Regions from separate parts of the Sporosarcina sp. FSL K6-1508 genome, predicted to be linked through region 2. Evidence: riboswitches for the same ligand, from Rfam matches in the RefSeq annotation. Region 2 holds a riboswitch; each other region holds the start of a gene.
What was found. Region 2 has a riboswitch for S-adenosylmethionine ahead of MKZ11_RS11690 (methionine ABC transporter ATP-binding protein). Riboswitches for the same ligand answer to the same signal wherever they lie in the genome.
Positions count from the first base shown of each region.

Region 1: another riboswitch for S-adenosylmethionine. It lies ahead of MKZ11_RS07210 (bifunctional homocysteine S-methyltransferase/methylenetetrahydrofolate reductase); the one in region 2 lies ahead of MKZ11_RS11690 (methionine ABC transporter ATP-binding protein).
Region 3: another riboswitch for S-adenosylmethionine. It lies ahead of MKZ11_RS04405 (cyclase family protein); the one in region 2 lies ahead of MKZ11_RS11690 (methionine ABC transporter ATP-binding protein).

Region 1 covers NZ_JBBOXF010000001.1:1,465,615-1,469,369, reverse strand. Annotated here, with positions in the region: gene metE (5-methyltetrahydropteroyltriglutamate--homocysteine S-methyltransferase) at 1-162, opposite strand, end outside; gene MKZ11_RS07210 (bifunctional homocysteine S-methyltransferase/methylenetetrahydrofolate reductase) at 206-2,080, opposite strand; SAM riboswitch class I at 2,252-2,358, opposite strand; gene MKZ11_RS07205 (hypothetical protein) at 3,514-3,711, shown strand.
Region 2 covers NZ_JBBOXF010000001.1:2,326,332-2,330,086, reverse strand. Annotated here, with positions in the region: gene MKZ11_RS11700 (MetQ/NlpA family ABC transporter substrate-binding protein) at 1-60, opposite strand, end outside; gene MKZ11_RS11695 (methionine ABC transporter permease) at 77-748, opposite strand; gene MKZ11_RS11690 (methionine ABC transporter ATP-binding protein) at 738-1,751, opposite strand; SAM riboswitch class I at 1,858-1,968, opposite strand; gene MKZ11_RS11685 (pyridoxal phosphate-dependent aminotransferase) at 2,197-3,366, shown strand; gene MKZ11_RS11680 (GNAT family N-acetyltransferase) at 3,524-3,755, opposite strand, start outside.
Region 3 covers NZ_JBBOXF010000001.1:946,202-949,956, reverse strand. Annotated here, with positions in the region: gene MKZ11_RS04410 (5-methyltetrahydropteroyltriglutamate--homocysteine S-methyltransferase) at 1-861, opposite strand, end outside; gene MKZ11_RS04405 (cyclase family protein) at 884-1,624, opposite strand; SAM riboswitch class I at 1,741-1,855, opposite strand; gene MKZ11_RS04400 (acyl-CoA thioesterase) at 2,017-2,493, opposite strand; gene MKZ11_RS04395 (hypothetical protein) at 2,583-2,975, shown strand; gene MKZ11_RS04390 (urease accessory protein UreD) at 3,025-3,755, opposite strand, start outside.

The sequences.
Region 1 (3,755 bases), 860 kb from region 2:
TTCTTTTTGCTTTCGAAGGCTATCTAAACGTAGTTCTTGCGTTATTTTTAAAAGTTCTTCTTCTGAAATTGCTCCATTCCAGAAGCTTTCCAATGCCCTTTTCCATTCACGTTTTCCACCAATTCTTGGGTACCCGTTATTTGAACTTTGTACTTTTACCATCGTATGTTATCCCCTTTATTTTTTATTTTTTATTTTCCATATTTTAATAGACGATACTTTCGGTTTGAATCACCTCCCTTGCAACAACGGCGTCCACTCTGCTGTGTATATACTCCGTTAAATTCACAGTCATGTCGTAACGCATAAAGGGTGTTATTAAATAGATGCCATGAAAATGCTCAAGTGCCACATCGATCAATTCCCTAGAAACTTCTAACCCTTCTCTCGTAGACTGTTCACGATTCCCGTTAGATAATGCCATTCTTGCTCGTACTTGTTCTGTCAACTTAATGCCTGGTACCTCGTTGTGCAGAAATTCGGCGTTTTGCGACGAGGTCAACGGCATAATTCCGATGTATGTCGGTGTCTCAATATGTTTTGTTGCCTCGTAAACTTCTATAATTCTTTCCTTGCTATAGATTGGCTGGGTAATAAAATAATCGGCTCCAGCTTCTATTTTTTTCTCTAATCTCTCAACGGCGCGATCTAAATGGCGAACATTCGGATTAAAGGCCGCTGCCACAGTAAATGACGTTTTCTGTTGCAATGACTTTCCTGACTTTGAAATGCCTCCGTTAAATTGCTTGATAAGTTGAATCAATTCAAAGGATGTCACATCGAAAACAGATGTTGCACCGGGAAAATCGCCTATTTTTGTAGGATCTCCCGTAATTGCCAATAACTCAGTGATACCTAATGTGTGTAATCCCATGAGGTGTGACTGCAAGCCAATCAGATTCCGATCCCGGCATGTCACATGAACAAGGGGTGTGGCCCCAATCTTTTGTTTAACAAGCGATGCCATTGAAGCATTGCAAATTCTTGGGGTCGCCAAGGAATTATCAGCCAATGTGATAGCGTCTACACCTGCATCCTTTAACGCCTGGGCCCCTTCGAAGAATTTAGTCGTATTTAAATGTTTGGGCGCATCAAGTTCAACAATTATCGAATGTCTTTTTTTCACTGTTTCAAGCAATGTTGGTGTTTGCATTCCATTCGTCTTAGACTCCGTAGCCTCTATTTTTGCTTCCTTCTTTTTAACAAGCTTTTCTATAATCGGCTTTCGATTTGGAAGTCCTTTCACTAATGCTTGAATATGTTCTGGCGTTGTCCCGCAACATCCGCCAATTAAACTGACCCCCTCCTTCCTAAAATTCAATGCAAATTTCTCGAAATAGTCAGGTTCATTTTCGTAAAATAATTTACCGTCCTTATATCCTGGATAACTGGCATTCGGATACACCGATAACAGGGCACGCTTCATCACTGGGACAGTTTCTAAAGATTTCAACATATGGTGTGGACCAAGTCGGCAGTTGATGCCGACTATATCAGCGCCTAGATCTTCTAATTGTTGCAATGCGTCCGCAAGCTCCAAGCCATTTTGTAGTACGCCGGCTTCATGCATCGAAACGTTTGTAATGATTGGAAGATCTGTCTCCTCACGTGCTATTTTGAGTACAGTTGTTAATTCATCAAAATCGTAATAGGTTTCTAAAAGTAGTCCATCTACCCCTTCAAGTAGCAGGCAATACAATTGTTCTCTGAAACTGCGCTTGATTTCATCCTTTGTTCCGATAGATGTTCGGGAACCATGAATCCCCCCGATAGTTCCAAGGATGAATGTATTCTCGCCGGCAGCTTTTTTTGCAATTTGGACAGCTGCTTTATTTATTTTTTTTACGCTGTCCTCTAAACCGTGACGTGCTAACTTTATATAATTGGCACCATAGGTGTTTGTTTGTATAATGTCAGCACCCGCCTCAATATATGCCTGATGGATGTGAAGCACCTGATCGGGATGCGTCAAGTTCAGTTCTTCAAAACACAGATCCACCCCATGTGAGTAAAGAAGGGTTCCCATTGCCCCATCACCAATTAAAATGCGTTCTTTCATGGTATCCAGTAATTTCGACAACTATATTTTCTCCTTTCTTTTTCCCACTGCCACAAATATTGTTTTGAAAATCCGTTTTAAAACACCTTCATTTTGAAATTATGTTACTTATTGGAAGAATTTATAAAAACAAAAAAGAGTCTCTTCCTGTATTTAATAAAGGAAGTAGACTCTAAATTTGAATAAGTCTTCTCCTCATCTACCAAGCCGCATTTCCGGCTTGCTGGAATTAGCACCGTGCCAAAATGGCGGTTGCTGAGGTGTCATCGGGCCAGTCCCTATACCTCTCTAGATAAGAAAAACTATTAAGTTGGATTTGTTTACTTATGTTATTACAGACTTTACCTCATTGTTGGAAAATTAGCAACACCTTTTTAAAAAAACATTATATATATTGAAAAAATGAATACAGCATATGCGCTTTACAAGGGTTTTTGGGAGGCCACTGAAAAAGACCCCAATACTTGTAGTGAAATGGAATTCCCACCAATACGGCTTCGACGCCTTGTGGATGGCCTCTATGTGAGAAAGCGCATTTCGTTTTCGGGGATAAGACCTACAACCTGGAGTGCCATAAATCGATCGAATGTGATCAACGAATGTCCCAATACATGAGGAATGGATTAGATATCCTGCTAATATCGCTTCGGCGCTTTGTAGATGCCTCCCGCGATAAGCCGGAAAGGAGAGCACTTGGGAGGGATTGAACTGCATCCCTCCTCAGTCTTATCGCTCCGGCTACCACGAAGTCGCGCCTTCGCTGGATGGTCGATGTGAGAGAGCGCATTTCATTAGCTGTGATGAAATCTGCAATCTGGAGTGTGTCTTTCTTGACTCTAATTCTATATGTTGAACTATTGAATCCGGTGTATAAACTGAGCGAAGGCGCCTTAACAGGGGTAGCCGAAGCCATAAGACTGGCGGCGAAGCTGCTTGGCTTATGGCGGGAGGCATCCCCTAGCGCCGTAGCGGTTCAGTGGAATTCTTTATTTCAATTTATATAGTATCAACTACTACTCACATTATAATCTCGGCATATACATCTCAAAATCACATTTCTCTCGATGATGAACACCCTAGCGCAGGCGCGGCAAAGGGGTCGCCGAAGCCGTAAGACTGGATGCAAAGCGCTAATCCAGGCTTACGGCGAAAGGCACCCCCAAAGCGCCAAGCGATTTACAATCCACACCCCGAACTACAACTCTCTCATTATTGACCGCCATAGCAGATTCAATGGGATTCTTTAATTCAACATATATATTTCATAGTTTCAATTTTTTTCTTCCCGAAATGGCATCTCTGAAATCTTCTTGAATAGTCGTCTAAATAAATAATAATGCCCCTATTGATCACTGCAAATTCTATAACCTTGCATATAATAAATTATAAGAACAATAACGAATCACCGGTTTACCCAGTTGTTGTTCCCGTTGAAGTGAAAGGAGGTCATTGACTTGAAAACTTCCTTAGGCATCTGGATTGGTTGGCTGGCAATTATTTTAGCCGTAGCAGGATTCTTTTATGCCCCTTATTGGTTAGGTGGCGCCGCACTCGTTCTCGGATTAATCTGTTTAGCTTATCCACAAAAAGTATTGGCATGGATTTCAATCATGCTTGGGGTCATTGTGATTTTACTAACAATGTTCCAGTAACCGGCTGAAAAGTCGATATTTCAGGGCATGTACGGTTCCACAAC
Region 2 (3,755 bases):
GCAAGCAGCAAGTGCGGTTCCAAGTACGAGTACTAATACGACTAATAGAAACTTTTTCATAATTTTTCTCTCCCCATCATCTTTTATCAATTACTTTTGAAATCCGATCTCCTGCAAATTGAATAACTTGTACAAATAGTATTAATATCACCACGGTCACTACCATTATTGTATTGTCGTAACGGTAGTAGCCGAATCGAATTGCTAAATCCCCGATTCCCCCACCACCAACAACACCAGCCATAGCTGAGTAGGCAACCAAACTAATTACTGTAAGTGTCACGCCTTGAATAATACTTGTTTTTGCTTCTGGCAATAGTACATCTTTGATAATCATCCACGGAGTTGCACCTACAGCGATTGCAGCTTCGATAACACCTTTATCAATTTCCCTTAGTGAAGTCTCCACAATTCTTGCGAAAAAAGGGATTGCTGCTGCAGATAACGAAACACTAGCAGCCCCAGGGCCTATCGGAGTACCTACTATTAGAATCGTTAAAGGGATTAACGCAACGAGTAAAATAATAAACGGTACAGAACGGACCATATTGACGATAAAGCCAATAACTGAGTTCAATGCCCGATTTTCTAAAAATAATCCTTTATCGGTAGTGAACAGCAAAATCCCTAGCGGAAGACCAATAACAAGTGCAATAACGAGAGAAATACTTATCATATAAAGCGTTTCTCCAAATGCTTTTGTAATATCAGGCATTAACTCTAAAACGTGTTGAAAATCAATTTCCATTGTCGATTACCTCCACTTGAGCAGCTCGTGATGACATATAGGCAATTGCCTTTTCTATTTCGTCATCTTCTCCTTTTAGTTCCATCAGGAAAGTACCAAGTGGCCTTTCTTGAATATATTCAATGGAGCCGTGTAGGAAATTACCTTGTATAGTAAATTGCTGCACGGTATCTGAGATAATTCCATCGCCTGCAACATCACCTTTAAACATGACCTTGACCAGTTTGCCCGTGCACTTGCTCAAAATCATTGCCGGTACATCAAATGACACAACACTACTGATAAATTCTTTCGTTAATTCTTCTTGAGGATTTGAAAATATATCATATACTTGTCCTTCTTCGATCACTTTTCCATCTTGCATAATTGCCATACGATCACAAATTTCTTTCACGACATTCATCTCATGTGTTATTAGAACGATTGTAATCTGTAATTCTTTATTTATTTTCTTCAACAGCCTTAAAATAGATAGCGTCGTATTTGGATCTAATGCGGATGTTGCTTCATCACACAGTAACACTGAAGGGTTATTCGCTAGTGCCCGGGCAATACCTACCCGCTGCTTTTGACCACCACTTAGCTGTGCAGGATAGACATCCCGTTTATCAGAAAGACCTACCATTTCCAGTAAGTCCGTTACCCGGCTGCTAATTTTATTGGTAGGTGTTTTTGCAGCCCGTAAAGCAAATGCAATATTTTCATATACAGTCTTTTGGCTGATTAAATAAAAGTGTTGAAAAATCATTCCTATTTTCAAACGTGCCTGACGGAGATTATTACCCCGTAACTTCATCAAATTTAATCCATCTACTAAAATCGTTCCGCTCGTTGGTTTTTCCAACAAATTTAGACAACGGATAAGAGAACTCTTCCCTGCACCTGAGTAACCTACGATTCCGAAAATTTCTCCCGTGTTAATGTCTAGTGAAACATTATCAACACCAGTCACGATTCTTTCTTTTGTTTTGTATACTTTTGACACGTTTTGAATTTGAATCATGCAATTCTCCTCTTTCTATAAATAGAAGTACGAAATCTCAGATGTCTGACCATATAAAAATGCTTCTCTCATATATGAAAGAAGCACCGAAAAATAAAATGGTTTCAGCTCATCTTTCAGAATGAAGTTCACTCTGTAGGAGTTAGCACCTTCCTTACATTACGCAAGGGGTTGCTGGACGTCATCGGGCCTATCCCTCAGTCTCTCTTGATAAGTACTATTATGTAATTGTTTTGATTGATAAGTTTCATAATAGTATGTCCCCATAAGATTGTCAATATAATAATATATTTGAAACTTCAAAAGTCATTATCATTTTCTTTTCATTCCATGTATACTGACATTAAGAAAAGTACTGGAGCCTAGACACTGCTCCAGGTGATAAATTTATACTTTCTTACCTTTTAAAATAAAAGTTGTGAGTACATAGAAAAGAGGTTATTACATGACACTATCAAATCGACTAAAGAATTTACCACCGCATTTTTTCGCATCACTTGTTCGAAACGTTCAGGAAGCACTTTCGGAAGGGCGTGATGTTATTAACTTGGGGCGTGGAAATCCAGATCAACCGACTCCTCCACATATTGTAAAAGCACTTCAAGAAGCAGTTGAAGATCCAACAACACACGGATACTCCCCTTTCAGAGGGACTGCCGAATTAAAACAGGCCGTTGCCGATTTTTATAAACGTGAATACAATGTTCATATTGATCCTAAAATGGAAGTAGCAATTCTATTTGGAACAAAGCCGGGATTGGTCGAGTTACCCCTCGCGATTATGAACGATAATGAATTACTCTTATTGCCAGATCCGGGATATCCAGATTATTTATCGAGTGTAAGCTTGGCCAATATTAAATATGACTTAATGCCATTACTTGCAGAAAACGATTTTTTACCTGATTACTCTGCTCTCTCCGATGAACAAAAAAAGCAAGCAAAATTAATGTATTTAAACTACCCAAATAACCCAACGAGTGCAACCGCAACGCTTCCATTTTTCGAAGAAACAGTTACTTTGGCAAAAGCCAATAATATTGCAATTTTGCATGACTTCGCCTATGGTGGAATCGGTTTTGACGGGGCAAAACCTATCAGCTTCCTACAAGCAGATGGTGCAAAAGAAGTTGGAATTGAAATGTACACATTGTCAAAAACCTATAACATGGCAGGATGGCGGGTCGGTTTTGCCATAGGAAATGCCGAAATCATTGAAGCAATCAACTTATTACAGGACCATTTATTCATAGATATATTTCCAGCAATTCAGCGTGCAGCAACAGAGGCATTATCGGGAAACCAGGACTGTGTGGATGAGCTTGTCTCACTTTACGAAAGCCGTCGAAATGTCTTAATTTCCGAATGTAAACGAATCGGCTGGGATGTCGTTGCGCCTACTGCCTCCTTCTTCGCTTGGCTTCCTATCCCAGAAGGATATACAAGTGAATCTTTCACCAAATTACTATTGGACAAAGCAGACATCGCTGTAGCACCAGGCCACGCTTTTGGAAAGTATGGGGAAGGGTATATCCGTGTAGGCTTATTGGAAAATGAGGATCGCTTAAAAGAAGCAATAGTACGGATTGAAAAACTCAATATTTTTCCACGATAAGATAGCTAGAACCGGATTTCACATCAAAAAAGCCTGGAGTAGCAACTCCTGGCTTTTTTGAATTAACTCTAGAAGAGAAATCAATTGTTCACTTTCTTATCAACCTCTTCCGCTTTCTTTTCATAAAAATCCCGTTCAATTTTATGATTCACATCTTCTATCTGAAGCCAAGCTGTACAGAATCTGCAATTCGTTTGTAGCCAATCTCCTGGTAGATTTTATTTGCTGTCGGATTCATTAGATCAGTATAAAGCACACAAAAATCATATTTTTTTAGAAGTTCTTTTGTTCCAGCAGCGACCATTGTTCGAGCATAGCCCTTCTTTCGCTGTTCCTTTGGTGTAAACACTAGGGAAACAGTTACGCCATGATTCGTTGGACGAGCTTTT
Region 3 (3,755 bases), 1.4 Mb from region 2:
CGGTTTAAAGTCTCCTGAACGTTCGTCGTCATATTCTAGGAAGAAGCCATCCACTTTTTCTTTTGCAAGCAACGTTGGTGCAATCAGTGCATAGCTTCCTTCAAACGCCCACGTCGATTGGTAGTTTCCGCGACATAGGTGTGTTGTTACAAAAAGATCTTCAGGTTTATCTTCCAAAACGCCATTAATGACGCGTAGTGCCAAGTCGATTAGTTGTTCTCTTGAATAGGCTCCATCGTTAAACGGGATATTCGGTGCTGAAAGACCCGCAATGTAAACATCGTCCAGTTGCAAGTAGCGTACGCCCGCTTCGTAAAATGCTTTCAGTGCGTCTTTGTATGCCTGTATAACATCGTTCGCAAATTCTTCAATGTCCGGATAAATCGTTTCATCACGAATCCCGCTATTAAAGAGTTGATTCGGGCTCGGAATCGTTTGTTTTGCAACAGCACGGCCGCCAACGATTTCATTAAACTCCACAAAGTCCTTGATGAAAGGATGATCAGGGTTAAATGATACTTTGCCTGTATTCCGAACGTTATATCGTTCCGTTTCCACACCGTCAAATGTGTAACCTTTTTCCGGCACAAACCCTTCAATACCATTCAGATGCTCCAAGAAGTCTAAATGCCACCACGTACGTCTGAATTCGCCGTCCGTTACAAGCTCCAGGCCAACTTCAAGTTGCTTATCGACAATCCGTTTGATTTCCTTTGTTTCAACTTCACGTAATTGTTGTGCAGTGACTATGCCTTCTTTGAATTCCTTTCGCACTTTGTGTAAATTATCCGGTCGCAATAGGCTTCCAACGTGATCCGCCCTGAATGGTGCTTTTGTTAGTATCGTCGATTGATTTGTCATAGTAAATTCCTTCTTTCTATTTTTAGTGGGGTAATATGGCGAATGATCTTACCGGGAATCCGGATGCTTTTTCCGGCTTCGGAACAATATTAAAAATGACTGCGCCTGTTGCTGGAACTTTATCCAGATTCGTTAATAATTCGATTTGATAAGCGTCTTGTTCGAGCACATAGTATTCGCCTAAAAGAGCGTTATTCTTTTGAAAGTCGATGGCCGAATCCGTATCGAAAGTCTCATGACCAATCGCTTTCACTTTTCTTTCTTCAAATAAAAACTTCAAAGCATCCAGTCCCCAACCAGGGATACGGTTATTTCCTTCGGCATCTTTATTGTTAAACGCCTCGTGGTCCGGCCAACGTTTGCTCCAATCCGTTCGTAAAGCGACGAATGTTTCTTTCTCTATTACTCCATGCTGTTCTTCAAAAGTTAAAATATCTTCGACAGTTAACGTAAAGTCATGATTTGTATGTGACTCTTTCGATTTGTCGATGACCACAAGCGGTAATATCAATTCCTTCAAACCCAACTCATCCAAGTATCTTGTGTCACGTACGAAATGGATAGGTGCATCAATATGAGTACCATACTGACCAGCAAATTTAAAACTTTGTGCGAAAAATCCATCGTCGTGGTCAAATAATGTCGTAAACTCCGCCGTATCAAATGCTGAAAAATGTGGTGAATCAGGACCAAACGTATGCGTCAAATCAATCCATTCTTTCTCTTTCAAAAACGTAATTGCATTAATTAATTCAGTTGAAATTTAAATCTCCCCCCCTCAATTGATTTATTTTGCAACAACCATTTCCAGAGAGAGAGACAAATAAAAAACCCCTTCTAAATTTCAAGAAGAGGTTTTGGCGTATTCGCTATTTGCTCTTCTTATCTCCAAGCTATAAGCATTACACTTAAGCTTCTGGAATTAGCACAGTACTTAAAAAAGTCTGTTGCTGAGGTATCAAAGGGCCAGTCCCTCCACCTCTCTGGATAAGAAAATTACGTATTTAGTTGTTAGATAGTACAATACATGCCTTTGAATAGAATGTCAACAAGGAAAATATAAAATATTTTGATTATACTATTTTAACTGTTTTTAGATGATCGAGGTAAAATAAAAAGCCCACCTCAGTAGGCGGACTTTTTCAAAACTACGTATTAATGTTTCATCTCACTCCGCAGCTTCCGATGCTCCCGCCGTGCAGGGCCTGTTTCATACAAGCTTTTTTCCGCCTCTGTTTCCGGGAAAATACCCGGGACAGCAATTGGTTTGTTGTGTTCATCCATGGCGACCATCGTCAGGAAGGATTCAGTCGTCAGTTTCGTTACGCCGGTCAGTAAATTCATTGAATGGACAGAAACAAATACTTCCATCGATGTACGGCCTGTTGAGCTGACAATTGCTTCGAGTTCCAATACGTCACCAACGCGTGCGGAGGACAAGAAATCGACGGAATCAATTGAGGCTGTAACGACTGCTGTCTTCGAATGTTTCATGGCCGTGATAGCAGCAATCTCATCGATGTATGCAAGGACTTGCCCTCCGAAAATTGTTTGTAAGTGGTTTGTATCCGGCGGCAACACCAGTTTCGTCTGGATTGTACGGGATTGGCTCATTGGTCTTTTTTCTTGCATGTAAATCTCTCCCTCGCTGTTTATGAATAAAGGAATCTTTTCCAATACTCGTCTCGTATATATAGTATACACATACGGGAGGAATATTAATGTTAAAATTTATCGATAAAAATTATGAAAAAATTACTTGGTTCATCATATTGCTTGGACTCATTACAATTTTCACAGCAAAACAATATCTAACACTAGTTTTGTTTTTCTACCTTCTGATAAGGTCTTTGAAGTCCCGAGATTCCATTATTAAGACTCTTCGTACAACGCCCTTGAGTACGACAATTACTTATGTAGTCGGTATGATTTTACTCATCGCGGCATTAACAGTACTTATGCTATTCTCAGGGAGTTTCCTAAAGCACTATAATATTCCCGCTTTCCTGCAATACATTTATATTGCCGTTGTCCTAGTTGGTTCCATGTTCTTTTATTTCTGGTTTATGGATTTTTTAATAAAAAAACAACATAAGAATGACTCGCGGAAGTAAGTTAAAATCCCACAGTCCAAAGAGGACACCCCACTGTCGGGGTGTCCTCTTAAACTATTTCTGCCAACAGCGCGTATACACGTTTTATTTCTTCCTGCATCGTCCACTGATCGGTCGCTAGCCATCTGCAATGGATTGCATTTCCTTCAAGCCTTGTCATACCAGCTTTCAAGCCTTCTTCGACTCGCAGTGTTTCCTGTAAAGCACGGACATCGACGTCTGCGGCTTTTGGCGATACGAGCCAGATCGAACCGATATACATCGCCCCTTCAAGTATACCGATGTCACCGAGTGCGGTTTCTTTCGGCGAGAAATGAAGGGAGTCGAAAGCAACTAATTCTTCCTCGACAAAAATCTTGAAATTCGATTGGAACGATAGATAATCGAAAATTTCTCCGCGTTTCTCACGTCCTGGAGCAATGATCTCTCCCCATAACACAGTTGCATCACGGGCCACCCGAATTGTCGTATCGCTGCGGAACTTCGCATCTACAAACGGAATGATCACTTCCGGCATCCATTCAAGACGTGCCCGTTCCCCGAGCTCGACGTCAATTCTCTGTACACAAATATCTCCAGTATACGATGGATAGATTTTTAAAGCAGACTGCTGAACCAACCTTGCACTGCTATCCGGTGCAAGCTTAACTGTAATGTCATTCCGATCCCCTGCGACCATCCCGCCAGATGATTCCATTATGTAGACGGTCGCTTTTGGGTCTTTCCCTTCGTACAATTCCCGACTCGCCTTCAATGGAGGCTGCTGGAAAACATGGGGCA